Regions from separate parts of the Janthinobacterium lyxosi genome, predicted to be linked through region 1. Evidence: predicted binding sites of a transcription regulator. Region 1 holds the regulator's gene; each other region holds the start of a gene.
What was found. The regulator FNR, encoded in region 1, switches genes on or off when oxygen is low (the NO sensors DNR and NnrR bind a similar motif). The targets are predictions, from matches to a motif close to TTGATNNNNATCAA.
Positions count from the first base shown of each region.

Region 2: the regulator FNR is predicted to act here: its motif matches at 3,634-3,647, upstream of ACQ4WP_RS14435 (bacteriohemerythrin).
Region 3: the regulator FNR is predicted to act here: its motif matches at 2,813-2,826, upstream of ACQ4WP_RS15820 (serine protein kinase).

Region 1 covers NZ_JBNYXM010000001.1:361,479-367,225, forward strand. Annotated here, with positions in the region: gene ACQ4WP_RS01720 (response regulator) at 1-1,952, opposite strand, end outside; gene fnr (fumarate/nitrate reduction transcriptional regulator Fnr) at 2,192-2,950, shown strand; gene ACQ4WP_RS01730 (FixH family protein) at 2,954-3,478, opposite strand; gene ccoG (cytochrome c oxidase accessory protein CcoG) at 3,533-4,915, opposite strand; gene ccoP (cytochrome-c oxidase, cbb3-type subunit III) at 4,920-5,747, opposite strand, start outside.
Region 2 covers NZ_JBNYXM010000011.1:219,894-225,640, forward strand. Annotated here, with positions in the region: gene ACQ4WP_RS14425 (TonB-dependent siderophore receptor) at 1-1,979, opposite strand, end outside; gene ACQ4WP_RS14430 (hypothetical protein) at 2,303-3,157, shown strand; gene ACQ4WP_RS14435 (bacteriohemerythrin) at 3,160-3,558, opposite strand; gene ACQ4WP_RS14440 (hypothetical protein) at 3,757-3,912, opposite strand; gene ACQ4WP_RS14445 (hypothetical protein) at 4,078-4,263, opposite strand; gene ACQ4WP_RS14450 (PepSY domain-containing protein) at 4,401-5,747, opposite strand, start outside.
Region 3 covers NZ_JBNYXM010000013.1:67,289-73,035, forward strand. Annotated here, with positions in the region: gene ACQ4WP_RS15805 (catalase) at 1-945, shown strand, start outside; gene ACQ4WP_RS15810 (hypothetical protein) at 1,085-1,405, opposite strand; gene ACQ4WP_RS15815 (chymotrypsin family serine protease) at 1,576-2,757, opposite strand; gene ACQ4WP_RS15820 (serine protein kinase) at 3,032-5,032, shown strand; gene ACQ4WP_RS15825 (DUF444 family protein) at 5,035-5,747, shown strand, end outside.

The DNA.
Region 1 (5,747 bases):
AGCCAGCCCCACGCCTCGATCAGCTTGACGATCAGTTCGCGCGTGGTGCGGTTATCGTCGGCCACCAGCAGGCGCAACTGGCCCAGGGCCGGCATGCGCCGCGTTTCGGCCGGCTGCGCCAGCATGTCGAATGGCACGCTGAACCAGAAGCGGCTGCCCTTGCCTTCGCTGCTGGTGACGGCGATGTCGCCGCCCATCATGTGGATCAGCTGCTTGCTGATGGCCAGGCCCAGGCCCGTGCCGCCGAAGCGCCGCGTGATGCTCTGGTCGCCCTGTGAAAATGCGGAAAACAGCTGCTGCTGCTGCTGCTCCGTCATGCCGATGCCCGTGTCGCGCACTTCGAAGCGCAGCCAGGCGCGCCCGTTTTCGCTCTCGGCCAGGCTGACGGCCACTACCACTTCGCCGCTCTCGGTGAACTTGATGGCATTGCCGGCCAGGTTGACGAGGATTTGCTGCAGGCGCTGGGCGTCGCCTACCAGGCGCCGCGGCACGTCGGGCTCGACGGCGATGGCCAGTTCCAGCTCCTTTTCGCCCGCATTCATGGTCATCGTCGTGGCCAGGGTATTCATCACTTCATCGAGGTCGAATTCGACGGGCGACAATTCCATGCGGCGCGCCTCGATCTTCGAATAATCGAGCACGTCGTTGAGGATGCCCAGCAGCGACTGGCCCGCCACGCGCACCATGGTCAGATACTTGCGCTGTTCCGTGTCGAGCCTGGTATTGCCCAGCAGATACACCATGCCCAGCACGGCATTCAGGGGGGTGCGGATTTCATGGCTCATGTTGGCCACGAAGTCGCTCTTCGCCCGGTTGGCCGCCTCGGCCCGGTCGCGCTCCTGCTCCAGCTCTGCCGCGCGCGATTCGAGCTCCTGCTGCAGGCGGTCGCGTTCGCTCATCAGGCCGTTGAACGCTTCCGTCAGTTCGCCGATTTCGTCGCGCTGCTGCACCGGCACGGGGGTGAAGCGGTTGCCGCTGGTGTGCAGGGCCAGCAGGGTGTCGCGCAGGCGCACCAGCGGCGACAGCAGGCGCACGGTGACCCAGCCCAGCACGGCTGCAGCCAGCAGCGAAGCGAGGATGCTCCACAGTACCAGCCGGTAGAGTACGCCATCGAACGGTTCGAAGGCATCTTCGACGGGCAGCGAGGCGGCCAGCAGCCAGTTCACGGACTTCAGACGCTTGAAGCTGTTGACGGCCGTGATGCCGCGGCTGTTGGTGCTGACCATGCTGCCTTCGCCATCTTCCTTCAGCAACTGGGTGGTCGTCAGGTTGGCGTTCGGCTTGCGCGGCTGCAGCAAACGGCTGGTATCGGGGTGCAGCACGTAGCGCGGCACGGCGCCGCGCGTGAGGATGAAGTAATAGCCGCTCTTGCCGATCTTTTCCGAGCGCAGGCGGCCCAGCAGGTTATCCTTGTACAGGCGCAGCACGCCGATCACCACGCCCACCACCTGGCCATTGGCGGCCAGCACGGGCGCCACCATCTGCACGATGGGCATGCCGCTCGATTTGCCCAGCATCGGCTCGGTGATCATGGGCTGGCGCGTGCGCAAGACGGTCTGGAAATATTCGCGTTCGGCAACGTTGATGCCAGCGCGTCCCGTGACGAGGGGCATGTCGGCCACGACGGCGCCTTGCGCGTCGAGCACCAGCACATCGTCGAACAGCACCAGCATCGAGCGGCGCGCATAGTATTCGCGCAATTGGGCGGGCTGGGTGATCAATTCCGGCGGCTGCTGCCTGGCCGTCAGCGTGACGATCTGCAGCAGCATGCCCAGTTTGTCGTCGAGCTCGGCAGCGGTGCGGGTGATCAGGGACGATTGCTGGCTCAGCAGTACTCGGGTGAAGTCGGCGCGCATGTGCTGCACCTGGATCATGGTGACCAGCGCGATCATGGCGATCGAGGTCAGGCTGGTGGCCAGCGCGACTTTTGCTTTAATGCCGAGAGGCTTCATGATTTCCTTTTCAGTACCGGGCGGCACAGGCGGCAGATAATGCTGTCAGGAATTTTCCTATCAATACATCAACTTGGCAAGCGGCGCCGCGCAAATTGCCTTCCCCGCATGGGCTTTTGACGATGTTGCCATATAATTAAAGTCAGAACGTCGTTTATTCAGCGCAATTGCGGTGAAATTGGCACACGGCAACCGTGTATGCAGTAAACTCGTTATTGCATTTTCTTAAAGGTACCGACATGACTGAAGCGCTACTCACTCCCACCTTGCCCACAGTGAACGTGGAAGCGTTGCGTGCGCGATGCTCGACCTGCAGCATGCATCAATTGTGCCTGCCGATGGGCCTCGATGTGGGCGACATGGACAGGCTGGACCAGATCATCGGCCGCCGCCGCAAGATCGTGCGCGGCGCCTCGCTGTTCCGCATCGGCGACTCGTTCCAGAACCTGTACGCGATCCGCCTGGGGCACTTCAAGACGTACCAGATCAATCCGGGCGGCGAAGAGCAGGTGACGGGTTTCCAGATGGCCGGCGAACTGCTGGGCATGGACGCCATCAGCGCCGACCGTCACCACTGTAATGCGGTGGCGCTGGAAGACAGCGAAGTCTGTGAAATTCCGTTTTCCAGCCTGGAACAATTGCTCGGCAACATGCCGACCCTGTTGCGCCATTTCCACCGCATGATGAGCCAGGAAATCACGCGCGAGCAAAGCGTGATGCTGTTGCTGGGCAATATGCAGGCGACCCAGCGTTTTGCCGCCTTTATCGTCAACCTGGCCTCGCGCTATGAAGCGCGCGGCTATTCGGCCAGCAAATTTCAGCTGCGCATGTCGCGCGAGGAAATCGGCAACTACCTGGGGCTGACCATCGAGAGCGTCAGCCGTTTATTGTCGAAATTCAAGAAGGAAGGCTGGCTGCGCGTCTCCAACCGCGAGATCGAGATCTTGCAGCCGGCCAAGTTGAAAGCCATTACGGCCGGTACCGACGTCTGTAAATAAGCTTTACAGTTCTGCGTCCGCATGCAGCGCGATGCTGCGTTGCAGCGGCCAGGTCCAGATGCCGGACAGGCGCCACTCGCGTTTGTCGTTTTCCACCAGCACTTGCCAGCGGCTGCGCTCGAGCATCGGCAGCGCTACCGAGAAGTTGCCGGCCGCATCGGGCTGCACCAGCAGCTTGATATCCTTTTCCGGCAAGGTCGCATGCGCCAGATGCAGCTGCAGCGGACCCTGGTAAGCCTTGCCGAAGCTATGCACGGAACCACTGAGGCGCGCTTGCGCCACGTCATACGACAAGCTGGTATCCATCGCCAGGTTGCTGGCGATCGTGTCGCGCTTCAAATCCTGGTTGATCGCCTTGCCCTGCTTGTAATAGTCGCCCACCACCAGCGCATCGGGCTGCGTAAACGCGATATAGCCCATGAAGCTGCCGACGACGACGGACAGGCCGGGGCCGATCATCAGCAGCCATGGCCAGCGATGCTTGTACCACGGTGCAACGGGTGCTTGCAGCTTGAGACTGTCGGACATGATATTTCTCCTGTTTAATCGGCCACTCCCCATCCGGGGACTGGCCTTCCTGCATTAGCGCGGCACGATGAATACCGCGCTTTCACGCACATGCAGCGATGGGTCGTCCAGCGATTGCAATTCGATCGCAATCTTGTTCGAGCCCTTCTCTCCCACGCCGTGCGGCACGCGCAGGCGGATCGGCCAGCCCAGCGTTTCCGTCGGCTGCAACATCACTTCTTCGCGCGTCAGCAAGGTCAGGCCCGGCAAGCCGGAGACGCTGATTTTAAAATGCTGGCTTTGCTCCGAGGTGTTCATGATCTGCAGGCGGTAGACGTTTTCGATCATGCCGTCTTCCACTTCGCGTCCCATCGAACCGCGGTCGCGGATGACGTCCATTTTCAGGGGCGTGCGCAGGGCCAGCGAGGTACACACGGCGATGATGATCAGGCCCAGGATGGAAGTGTAGATCAGCACGCGCGGGCGCATGGCGCGCTGGCGGATCTGCTTCGAATTGAAGTTGTTTTCCATCGCATGGTCGGTACTGTAGCGTATCAGGCCGCGCGGCCGCTCGACCTTGTCCATCACGCTGTTGCAGGCATCGACGCAGGCGGCGCAGCCGATGCATTCATACTGCAGGCCGTTGCGGATATCGATACCGGTCGGACATACCTGCACGCACAAGGTACAGTCGATGCAATCGCCGAGCTTGTCGTTGTTGCCGGCCTTCTTGCTCATGGCGCCACGCGGTTCGCCGCGCTTGGCATCGTAAGTGATGATCAGGGTGTCCTGGTCAAACATGGCGCTCTGGAAGCGCGCGTAGGGGCACATGTATTTGCACACCTGCTCGCGCAGCCAGCCCGCGTTGCCGTAGGTTGCCAGGCTGTAGAACAAGACCCAGAACCATTCCCAGGGACCGAAATTCAAGGTGGTCACCGCCTGCGCCAGTTCCTTGATCGGCGTGAAATAGCCGACAAAGGTAAAGCCCGTCCACAGGGCGATGGCGCCCCATACCAGGTGCTTGGCCGTTTTCTTGAAGGCCTTGCGCACGGAGGGGCCCTGCTTGTCGAGGGCCATGCGCGCGCTGCGCGTGCCTTCGATGCGGCGTTCGACCCACAGGAAGATTTCCGTGTATACCGTTTGCGGGCAAGAGAACCCGCACCACACCCGTCCGGCAATGGCCGTGACGAGGAACAACAAATACGCACAGATGATCAGCAGGGCCGCCAGATAGATGAAATCCTGGGGCCACAGCACGACGCCGAAAATGTAGAACTTGCGCGTGGTCAAATCGAACAGCAGGGCTTGCCTGCCATTCCAGGTCAACCACGGCAAGCCGTAGAACGCCAGCTGGGTAAGCCATACGCATACCCATCGCCAGGTAGCGTAGCGTCCTTTGGCCTCGCGAGGGTAGATTTGCTCGCGGGCCGCATACATCTTGATGACTTGAGGTTCCATTACGTCATTTCACGGGCGTCTGGGGATTCGACAGGCTCCAGACATAGGCCGACAGCACGTGCACCTTGGACTCGCCGAGGAAATCGCTGAAGGCCGGCATGGTGTTGCTGCGTCCCTTGCGTACGGTTTCCATGATGGTATCGGCACTGCCACCATACAGCCAGATCTTGTCCGTCAGGTTCGGCGAACCCAGCATCGGGTTGCCCTTCGCATCGGCACCGTGACAGGCCATGCAGGCGCCGAACTTGGCCTTGCCCAGCACCGACTTGACAGGGTCCGAGGTGGAACCGGACAGGCTCAGCACATAATGGGCCACGTTCTCGACATCCTTTTCGGAGCCCAGGGCGGCGCCCATCGGTGGCATCTGCCCATTGCGGCCGTGCAGGATGGTGGTCTTGATGACGTCAGGTTCGCCGCCATACAGCCAGTCCTTGTCGGTCAGGTTGGGGAAGCCCTTGTTGCCGCGCGCATCCGAACCGTGGCATTGCGCGCAGTAGGTCAGGAACAAACGCTGGCCGATGGCCAGTGCCTGCGGATCGGCTGCCACCGTCTTCAAGTCCTGGCTCAGGTACTTGTTGAACAGGGGACCGTAGTCGGCTTCCGCCTTCTTCAGCTCTTCCTCGTACTGGCCCGTCGATTTCCAGCCCAGGCTGCCGGCATAGTTGCCCAGGCCCGGGTACAGGAACAGATACGCCAGCGAGAAGACGATAGTGATGTAGAACAACCACATCCACCAGCGCGGCATCGGCGTATTGAGTTCCTTCAAGTCCTCGTCCCAGACGTGGCCCGTGGTGCCGTCGGCAGGCGCGCCGTCGACCACTTTGATTTTCGA
Region 2 (5,747 bases), on a different contig from region 1:
CTGGCACCCGCTTTCAGCCCTGCCAGACGGCCGTCGAAGCGGTAGCTGGTGGCCAGGCGCAGCAAATGGCGCGGCTGCGTGGTGGCGGCGCGGCGGCCATCGGCCTCGGCCGCATGCAGATAGGTATAGCCGCCGCTCGCTTCCCAGGCCGGCGTGAGCTGGCCGGAAACGTCGAACTCGATGCCCTTGGCCGTCACGCCAGCGCCATTGGCCACCATGGCCTGGCCGCCGTCGGGCAGCAAAAAGCCGGGCGGTACCGTGCGGTCGAGTTCCGCCAGGTTCTTTTTCTTCGTGTGGAACAGGGCGGCCGATGCGTTCAGCTTGCCTTCATAGAATTCGCCCTTGATGCCCAACTCGGCATTGTCGCCCGTTTCCGGCGCCAGGAACTGGTTGTTGCGGTCCTTGCTCGATTGCGGGTTGAACAGCTGCGTGAAGCTGGCGTAGGTCGAATATTGCTTGTTGATGTCGAACACGGCGCCCACATACGGCGTGACTTCATTGCGTGTTTCCACGAAGTCGCCGCTGCCCGTGTACACGCCTTGCGTATTGTAGTTGCGCGTATCCGTACGGTAAGTACTGCTGCGCGCGCCGATGATCAGGTGCAGCGGGTCGGCCAGGCTCAGGCGGGTGGCCACATAGCCGCCCGCCAGGCGCGTCACGGTTTCCGTGTGCGAGCCGTCCGGGTGGAACACGGGACGGGGAATGTTGCCCGTCCAGTTGCGGTAATCGGGGATAAAATCCGGGTAATTGATTTCCGCTTCGCCTCCCAGCGAGCGCGAGCGCTGGTTGCCGCCGTTCCAGCCGACGATGGCCGTGTGCTTGCGCCCCAGCAAGGTGAAGGGACCGCTGGCGTACACGTCGAAATTGTCGCCCGTGTTCTTGCCTGCGCCCCAGGCGCCCGTCCACAGATGCATGCCTTCGCCCGTGGCGGGATCGGGATAACCTTTGCCCGCATAGAGAACGGTGGTGCGGTTCGTGCTTTCCGTACGCGCATAGCCCAGGTGCAGATTCCAGTTGCCGGGCAGGCGCTGGTCCAGCGACGTGAACACCGTGTGCTGCTTGTTGGCCCAGCTGCTCCATGGCGTCGTCCAGCTGGTGTTGCGCGGCAAGTTCGCCAGGCTGCCATCCGCGTTCCAGTAGGGCACGGCGCCCCAGGTGGCGCCTGTGGGCTGGTTATCCTGGAAGTCGACACCGGCCGTCAGCAGGGTGCCGGGACGCACGTCCGCCTCGACGATGAGCATGCCGACCGTCTTGCGTTCGTGATACATGTCCAGGTAGGAATCGCGTTTTTGCCAGGCCAGGGCCGTGCGCGCACGCACGCTGCCCTCCGCGTTCAGCGGCGTGGAGAGGTCGGCCTCGAAGCGCTGGTCATCCCAGCGGCCCATGATGAGGCCGGCGCTGGCCTGGAAGGTTTTCGTGGGACGCTTGCGTATCATGTTGATGGTGGCCGAAGGGTCTCCCTTGCCGCCCATCAAGCCGGTGGCGCCGCGCACGACCTCGATGCGGTCATACAGGATGGTGTCTTGCAACGGCGCATTGCCGCCGCGCGCCATGCCGTCGATCTGGATATTGTTGATGCCGAAGCCGCGCGCACTAAAGGTCGTGCGTTCCGTGTCGTTCTGGCCCACCTGGATGCCTGTCGTCTGCGCCAGCGCCTGGTCCAGGCGCACGGCGCCCAAGTCGTCGAGCAGCTGGCGCGTGATCACGCTGACCGATTGCGGCGTCTCGCGCAGGGACAGGTCCATGCGCGTGGCGCTGCGCGTTTCGCCTGCCGTGTACGCTTGCGTGCCTTCCGTCGTCGCTGTCGACTGGCCTGTCACGGTGACGGCCGGCATGGTCACGTCGGCCGCAGCGGGGTCGGCGGCCTGTGCCGGCAGGGCCACGCCAGCGGCAAGGCTGAGCAAGGCGATTTGTAACAGGCGGGGGAGGGGGCGCAAGGCGGGCTGGCGCGAAGAAGAGAAGACGGTAGTCGATTGCATCATTTTCCTGGAATATTTTTAGTCGTGTTTTCCTATCTCGTCTGGCGAGGTGCGCAGTAGCTGGGGGATGGCATGACGCTGGCCCGTGGTCTGGCTTGGATAGCAGTTCCACCGCAAGGCCCGGCGCGGTCGGGCAGTGGAAAAGAAGGGCGCGCGATTCCTCCTCACTTTCGTGAATAAGAATCATTATCAATATAAATGCTATTTGCCAAATAATCAAGCGTGCGCACCAAAAGAGTGCGGCAGGCCAATGGCGGCACATCGTCCGGCCTTCTGCGATAATGCAGGGGCTGATAAAATATTTCCCTCATTGAAAGAAATGCATGCGTACATGGATCGCTTGTGCCGGATGGTTGTGTGTCGTGTCGCTGGGCCAGGCCCAGGAACACGCGCCGCCGCCGGCTGTTCCCGTGCCGCTGCAAAGCGCCAGCATGCCGCCCGCCGCCGCTGTCGTGCCGCCACCCCTTGTGCCGCCGCCCGTTGCGCCTGCCACACCCGCTACGCCAGCAGAGGACGCCTCGCCCTCGCAAACGGTGACGATCACGGCCAATAGCGACGCCAAGGCGCCGCGCATACGTTTCACGGCTTACCGCGAGAGTTATCTGACGGCCAGGAAAGTGTGGCAAGTGTCGAGCGGTAGCGTGGTCATGGCCCTGCGCCTGATTCCGGCCAAGCTGAGCGCCACCATCGACGATGTGCGCGTGGCCCTGCAAGGCAATGGCGCCCCCGTGCCGATCAAGGTGTCCGACGGCGGGGTGTTTGTCGTGCCGCTCAACGATGACATCGCCGCGCAGGATGGCACCTTCCTGGTGAACAAGGGCAGGGGCGAGCTGACGGCAAATATCGTGCTCCAGCCATCCGTGGCGCGCGATGCGTGGAACGTCACGCGCGTGGGGCAAGTCTTGCACGACGCGCGGCGCGCCGTGCGGGCCATCACGCCGTGGTACAAGCGGCCGTTTGCCAACGATGTGCAATCGCTGGCCTTTTGCACGGCCGAGCGGGGCAGCGCCTTACAGTTGATGGATGGCGAGCAACTGATCGCCACCTTGCCCATGCACGAGCCGGCCGTCAACGACATCAGCCAGCCCGTGTTTTGCAAGATTTTCGACGGCGAAGACAAGTACCCGGGACATTACCGCGTGGTCTTGCCCGAGCAAGCCACGGTGCTGCTGCTGTAGGTCTAGTTGGGCTGGCGTTGCGCCAGCTCCAGGGCCGCCGCCAGGGCCAGGTCCATGGTGGCCTGGTGAAAGATCAGCCATTGCGGCAAGAGCGAGAGCGCATGGCGTCCCTGCTCCAGGTCGCCTTCATCGACGGCGGCCCAGGCATGGTGCAAGCCGCTGAGCACGCGCGCATGCTGTTCGCGGTGGTTGGCCAGCGAGGGAAAGTCGATTTGTTCCATCAAATCCTCTTCCTCGCGGAAATCGCGTTCGACGGCCGCAATCAGCTCGCGAAACGCCACGCTGAAATGCTGGTCGCTCAACTGTCCCAGCCGCGCCAGCTCCTGAAACAGCGCCTCATGCGCCTCGTCGATGGCGGGAACGCCCAGCGCCATCTCATCCTTCCAGTCCGATTTACCCATGCCGATGCTCCCGGTTAAGTCCGTCGCGATGCGAAGCGGACTGTTCCAGTGTGGGCGTAGCGAAGGTTGAAATCCATGATCTGGATCAAAAGTATGGTGAAGAGGGGGAGGGGAAACATGGAAAAAATGTGGATGGAGGAACAATTTCCCATCCGCAATAAAACGGATTGAACGATGCGCCTTGTTACCGAGCGCGTACTATTGCTTCGGCCAATGGTTCCACATGGCATGGGCATCGACATTCGGTACTTGCAGCTGCTGTCCTGCCGACAACTGCATCGTATCCCTCAGCACGAGGGGTGCGAGCAGCAAGGCCGACAGGGCAAGGCAGGCCAGCACTTTGAGCGTCAACATGGTCGTCTCCTGATGAGCCGGTGGCGGCGCGGGGATGCGGCGCCTGCCGGTCACTTCATTCGCGTACGCATTATCTTTACTACCATGCTTGCAGTGTAGCCCACTTGGTCGGAACTTCAACTTACTGCTGTGATGCACCGCACAAGTTCGCCTGTTGCCAGGGGCTTATTTGGCCTTGCGGTTGCGCCGCGGCTTGCCTGCCGCGGGCAGGAAGGAATCGAACCATACTTGCGTCAATTGGCGCGTATTTTTCGCCGCTTCGCGCTTGACGGCGGCCGTGGCGTGGCCGCGCGCCGTGTTGGCGATGCGGTTGGCCGCGCTCAGGTACATGCTCATCCAGGGGTTTTTCATGGCTAGCCTCGCAGACAGTGAGTGGGGCGGCGATCGTGCCGCCATGTCCCCACTTTAGTCCGATGGCTGGCCCTGACTGTGCGCCTGCCCACATAGCCGGGCGGCGCCGAGGGCGGACTGATGTATATCAATACACGTCAATACACGTCGCGGCGGTAGCGTCCGGCCGCCAGCAGGGCATCGAGGCCATCCTGCCCCAGCACTTCTTGCAGTACAGCATCGATTCCTGCCGCCATGCCGTGCAGGCTGCCGCATACGTAGACGATGGCGCCTTGCGCCAGCCAGTCGCGCAGTTCATCGGCATGGTCGCGCAAGCGGTCCTGCACATATTCCCGTGTTTCACTATCGCGCGAAAAGACGCGGTCCAGGCGCGCCAGGTGACCAGCGTCCAGCCAGCCTTGCAACTCTTCGCCGCAGACGCTGTCAAAAGCATGCTGGCGCTCGCCGAACAGCAACCAGTTGCGTGCCAGCCCAGCCCGCCGGCGCGCGCGCAGGTGCGCGCGCAAGCCGGCCAGGCCGGAACCGTTGCCGATATAAATGCAGGGCAGGTCGACCAGTGTTGGCGCGAAGGCGGGATTGGCTTGCAGGCGCAGGCGGATGCTGCCGTCCAGCGGGGCGAAGCGCGTGAGCCAGCCGGAACAGATGCCATGGCCCTGGTTCTCGCCGCCTGCATGGCGTTCCTGGCGCACCAGCAACTGCACTTCGCCATCGGATGGCAGCGACGCGAGCGAGTAGCTGCGCGGCGCATGTTGCGCACCCTGCGCGTCGCCATCGCTGCCGTCCGCGTTGCACCCGATGATTTCCGCCAGCGCGCCCGCTTCCCAGGTGGCACCGGCCGGTCCCGTCAAGGTGATTTCATGCAGCTCGCCGCCCAGGCTGCCGGGGTTGAGCAGCACGCGGCGCAGCAAGCGCCACTCTGCATATGACGCCTGTTCCTGCACGCCGATGGCATCGATGGCGCTGCCGCTACAGCGGGCCAGCGCTTTGGACCAGTCGGCCAGGGCGGCGGGGTCGTGCTTGTCCACTTCGATCAGGGGGAACAGGGGCGTGGCGCCCAGCGCGCGCAATTGCCGCTCCAGCGCATGACCGAAGCCGCAGAAGTCACTGTAGTGGCGGTCGCCCAGGGCCAGCATGCCAAATTCAAGGCCTGCCAGCGGCGTGCCCGCCGTTTGCTGCAACAGGCGCGCGAAGCGGCGCATGCCGTCCGGCGCTTCGCCTTCGCCAAAGGTGCTGGCAACGACCAGGGCCCGTTCATACTGGCGCAATTGCGCGGGATCAAAGCGGTCCAGCGACTGCACATCGACGGCCACACCCGCCTGCTGCAGGGCGCGCGCGCTTGCCAGGGCCAGGCGCTCGGCCTGGCCCGACTGGCTGGCGTAGGCTACCAGCGTGGGCAGGCCAGTAGCCATATTGCCGGGAGTGCCGGCCAGCAGAGCCCGCTGCGCCTGCACAGCCCGTTTCGCCTTGCGGCGGCCCAGGTACAA
Region 3 (5,747 bases), on a different contig from region 1:
TCGCTGCCCGAAGCGCTGCACCAGGTAACGGTGGTGATGAGCGATCGGGGCTTGCCGCGCAGCTTCCGCCACATGCACGGTTTCGGCAGCCATACCTTCAGCTTCCTGAATGCGCAAAACGAGCGTTTCTGGGTCAAGTTCACCTTTAAAACCCAGCAAGGGATTCAAAACCTGACGGATGCCGAAGCCGAGGCGCTGGTCGGCAAGGACCGCGAAAGTTCGCACCGCGACCTGTACGACAGCATCGAAAACAAGGATTTCCCCCGCTGGACCCTGTACGTGCAGATCATGCCGGAAAAAGAGGCAGGCACGTATCACCTCAACCCCTTCGACCTGTCGAAAGTGTGGCCGCACGGCGACTACCCGCTGATCGAGGTGGGCGTGCTGGAACTGAACCGCAATGCGGACAACCACTTCGCGGAAGTGGAGCAAGCGGCCTTCAATCCGGCCAATGTGGTGCCCGGCATCAGCTTTTCACCGGACAAGATGCTGCAAGGCCGCTTGTTTTCGTATGGCGACGCGCAGCGCTACCGCCTCGGTGTCAACCACAGCCATATCCCCGTCAACGCGCCGAAATGCCCGTTCCACAGCTACCACCGCGACGGCCAGATGCGCGTCGACGGCAACCAGGGGGGGACTTTGGGCTATGAACCGAACAGCGAGCAGGAATGGGCCGAGCAGCCCGATTTCCGCGAACCGCCATTGAGCCTCGAAGGCGCGGCCGACCACTGGAACCACCGCGTCGACGAGGATTACTATTCGCAGCCGCGCGCCCTGTTCCGCCTGATGACGCCGGCACAGCAGCTAGCCTTGTTCGACAACACGGCGCGCGCCATCTCGGGCGCCTCGGAGCAAGTCAAGCAACGCCACATCGGCAACTGCACCCTGTGCGACCCCGCCTATGGCGCGGGCGTGGCCGAAGCGATCGGACGGCTGAGCAAGTAATGCCGGAAGTGAGGCCGAAAGTAAGGCCGAAAGTAAGGCCGGCTGAAAAAGCTGGCTGAAAGACGGCCGGGAAGGCCTGGCAGCAGGCCTTCCGCCGCAGCACTCTGCGGCAGGCGGACTGGCCGCCAGGCACGCTTGCCTACCAGTGCTGGATATCGATCTTGCCCGTGATGCTCGTTTCCACCGGATAGCCGTCGACCTGCGACGGCACGCGCCGTTTGACGGACGCATCGCGCAGATACACGACGAGGGTTTCACCGCCGATGGCGGTCTGCCCCAGGCTGACGCCTTCGACCCCATCGATCGCCATCAGAGCCCGCTCGTTGCGCCGCTTTGCCGCTTCCAGCCGGCCGGGCGGCGGTGCAGCATGAGCGAGGCCACTGGCCCCGTCCGGCACATACGGCATGGCCGCATCCTCGAAGACGGCGTATGGCGCCGGTACGAATTTACTGTTTGACATGACACATCCTCCTGATGCTGCCCATGGCACGCGTGGGCCAAGGAGGCGCGGCAGCGCCTCTTGCCCGCCAAGCCATGCATGGCAGCCACACCTGACCCTATCATCATCGTGCAAAAGGCGGCGCAGTGCAAGGAAGCATCACGCCGCCGCGCCGTTTTCTGTGACAATGCTCAGGTGTACAAATTGATGTCGAGCGCCACCACCACGCGCCGCATCTGGTTGGCAAAGGTGATGTTGTTACCGCCGGCAAACAGCAGGCCGACGGGATTGCGCTGCTGGTTCCAGGTCCAGATGGAGGAGCCGGAATCGCCGCCCGCGCTGAATGGCCCGCTGACGCCCGTAATGGCGATCTGGTCCTGGAACAGCGCGATCCTGCCGCCGCCATAATTGACGTTGATGGTGGCGCCCAGCCCCGTGATGCGGCCCTGCGTCAATTGCGTCGTGCGTCCGGATTTGCCGACCATCATGCCCAGCGCGGGTGCTACCAGCGCGTTGCTGATGCGGAAATACGCCGGTACGCCGCCGCTCAGGTAGACGAGTTCGGGACGCACGCGGTCTGGCCAGGCCCAGCCTGTGGCGCAATCGACAAAATTGACGCCGCCGCTGAAATTGATAGGCACGAAGCGCTCAAGCACGGCCACCTGGTCTTGCGGGCAGCGGCCACCGTCGATGGGGCCCGGCTGCACGATGCAATCGTTGAACACGCCGCCGTTGGAATTGGCCAGCACGTGATTATTGCTCAGTATCATCAAGCGGCTGTTGCGCGGTGCACTGCGTCCCACGGCCAGGCAGCCGATGGTGCCGGCCGTGATGCGGAAATGTCCGACCGAGACGCCGCCTGGCGCCGGACGCAGGCGGAAACGGTGCGGTTGCGCATCGATCACGCCCGTGACGACGATGTTGACAGGCACCCTGTCGCTGGCCACGGCGCGCACGCCCATGGCAGCCACGATGGCGGCCTTGGCGCGGTCGACGGAAGTGGGTTCGGCCACGTACAGGGTCAGGGCTGGCAAGCCCGGCTCGCCGGACGAGCTGTCGCTGGCGCCCTCGCCCAGGCCGATGGACACGCCCTGGATATTGCCGCCATCGCTGAAGGCATCGGCGGCGCGCACGCCGCCCGCCTGGGAAATGGACTGGCGCATGCCGTCTTCGATGCTGCGCTTGATTTCCAGCAATTCCATGCTGACGCCGCTCAAGGCATCGGGCACGTCCGAGACGGATGCGCTCTCGATCGTATTGTCGTCTTCGCCGGGGACGGAAAATTGGCCGACGGCCTCTTCATCATCCGCGCTTTGTCCCCTGCCGCTGCTGCCCGGTGGGGCGCTGAAACCGTTCTCGTTGCCTATCATCATGTTCTCCTCGTGGGTCGCTGAAATCACCAGTGTGGACGGGCCGCGCCGGTCGGCATTGATCTGGATTGAACTGCGCAGGCGCATGGCCGCCCTGCGCCCACGGGGCCAAGGGGGGGCAAAAATAGTTCCATTCTCAAGGTTGAGCGAGATCAGGCGTGCGGGCAGAGGTGCCGCCGTATACTGGGCCAACAGGCTGGAACTGGGCCTGTTCCACGGCAGCAACGCTAGCAACGCCAGCAACGGTATGGATGGGGAAACAATGACGAGCCCTGGTATGACACGCCACGACGACGCGCCTGCGGCAGCGGCGTCAGCGGGCGACAGCACGAGAGACGCCGATAGCGCCGCGGGCCAACATGCCGGTTTTATGCACGGCATGGCGGCATGGGCGGAAAATCACCGCGTCAGCCCCTGGCGCGGCAGTTTTGCCGACTTCATCGAACAAATCCTGCCCGGCCGCGCGGCCCTGCTGACGCGCAGCGCGCACCAGTACCTGTGGGACATGATGCGCGGGAACGGCCAGACCGATGACAGCGGGCGCTTTCGCTGCCGCCTGTTCGACGACGAACTGTTCGGCATCGACGAGGCGATCGACCGGGTGGCCGCCTACTTCAAGGCGGCAGCCGCCGGCTCCGAGGTGGGCCGGCGCATGTTGCTGTTGCTGGGCCCGCCATCGGGCGGCAAGTCGACCCTGGTGATCCTGCTCAAGCGGGGGCTAGAAGAATACAGCCACAGCAGCGAAGGCGCGCTGTACGGCATCGCCGGCTGCCCCGTGCACGAATCGCCGCTGCATCTGGTGCCGCACAGCATGCGCGCCGACTTTCGCGCCAGCTATGATGCCGAGCTGCATGGCGAACTGTGCCCTCATTGCCGCGCTCGCCTGGAAGAACAGTATGGGGGCGACTTCCTGCGCATGCCCGTCGAGCGCATCCACCTGTCCGAGGCGGGCCGCTGCGGCATCGGCACATATGCGCCGCACGACCCCACCACGGCCGACCTGGCCGACCTGGTGGGTTCCGTCGACCTGTCGAAGGTGGTGCAGTACGGCGACGAAGGCGATCCGCGCGCCTGGTCGTGGTCCGGCGCCGTGTATGCGGCCAGCCGCGGCATGCTGGAAATGATCGAGATCCTCAAGGTCAAGCGTGAATTCCTCTACCTGCTGCTGACTTTAACGCAGGAAAAAAATGTCAAGGTGTCACGTTTTCCCTTGATTTACCTCGATGAAACCATCCTGGCGCACACGAATCTGGCCGAATTTCGAAAATTCCTGCAAGAAAGCGAAAACGAGGCGCTGCTCGACCGCATGGTCATCGTGCAAGTGCCGTATACGCTCAATTACCGCGAAGAAGCGCGTATCTACCGCAAGCTGATCCTGGCGGCAGCGCCTGCCTTTCGCGACGTGCACCTCGATCCGCACGTGCTGCATGCGGCGGCCGTGTTCGCCATCCTCAGCCGCTTGCCCGAGGGCGAGGACAAGGAAGCCGAGCTGGTCAAGAAACTGCGCGTGTATGCAGACGAAGACGTCGGCGACTTGCAGCATGCCGACATCCGCCGCCTGCGCGAGCGCGACAAGTCGCCCGACGAGGGCTTGTCGGGCGTGTCGCCCCGCTTCGTCATCAATGCCCTGTCGCACGCCATCATTTCCGCCCAGCGCAACAGCCTCTCCACCATGGACGTGCTGCTGGCCCTGAAGGATGGCATCGAAAACGATGCGCGCATCGAACCGCGGCGCAAGCGTCAGTGGGTCGATTACCTGGTGCTCACGCGCAAGGATTTCTATAACCGCTGGGTCAAAGCCGACGTGCACAAGGCCCTGTTCGTGTCGTTTGAGCAAGAAGCACAGGACTTGCTGAGCAAATATCTCGATGAAGTCGAAGCCATGCTCGACAACCGCCAGATCCGCGATCCCATCACCAGCGAAGAACGCCGTCCCGACGAGCGCTTCCTGCGCGCCGTGGAAGAAAAAATCCATATCAGCGACTCGGGCAAGCAGTCTTTCCGGCAAGAAGTGGTGCGCAAGGCCATGAGCGCCTTCAAGCGGGGCGAAGCCTTTGGCCTGGGTAGCCATGCGCAATTGCACGATGCCATCCAGCAATATCTGTTCGAGCAGCGGCGCGACGTGCTGCGCCTGGTCGGCTCGGCCAAGCGCCCCGATGACGACGTGCGGGCCAGGATCTCCGCCGTCGAGCAGCGCCTGGTCGACGAATATGGCTATGACGCCCATAGCGCGCGCGAAGCGCTCAACTACGTCACCACCTTGCTGGCGCAGGAATAGCCATGTCCGTCACGACCTCGCCAGCTTCCACCGCGCCAGCCCTGGCCCAGCCGTGGTACGCGCTGTTCTCGCGCGGCGCGCGCGACTGGCTGCGCCACAACCAGAAAGTGTGCGAAGCCGTGCAGGCGCACTTGCCCGAGCTGATCGCCACGCCTGACCTGATCGGCGGCCCCCAGCAGCGCACGGTGCAAGTGCCCATGCGCCTGCTCGAACATGCGCATTTTCGCCTGGCGCCCGCGCGCAACAGCGTGGGTGCAGGCCAGGGTGAAGGCCAGCCCGGCGATCTCCTGCGCGCGGCGCGCCCCACCGCCACGGGCGAGGCTGGCGCGCCAGGCGGCGATGGCGAGGGGGCGGTGCGCCTGCTGCTGGAGTTTCCCATCGACGACATACTCGACTGGCTATGGGACGCCTTCGAGTTGCCGCACCTGAAGCCGCGTCACCTGGGCGCGATCGACGATGTGCAGCTGGTACGCAGCGGCCTGGACCGGCATGGCGCCCGTTCGCGCCTGGACCGGCGCCGCACCGTCAAGGAAGCGATCAAGCGGCGCGCGGTGCAAGCGCAGCCCGTACCCTTCACCAATGATGACTTGCGTTACCGCCAGGTGCTGCCACAGCCCCGGCCCAGCACGAATGCCGTCGTGTTTTTCGTGCTGGACGTGTCGGCCAGCATGGCGCAAGCCGAGCGCAAGTTGGCCAAGTCCTTCTTTTTCTTTGC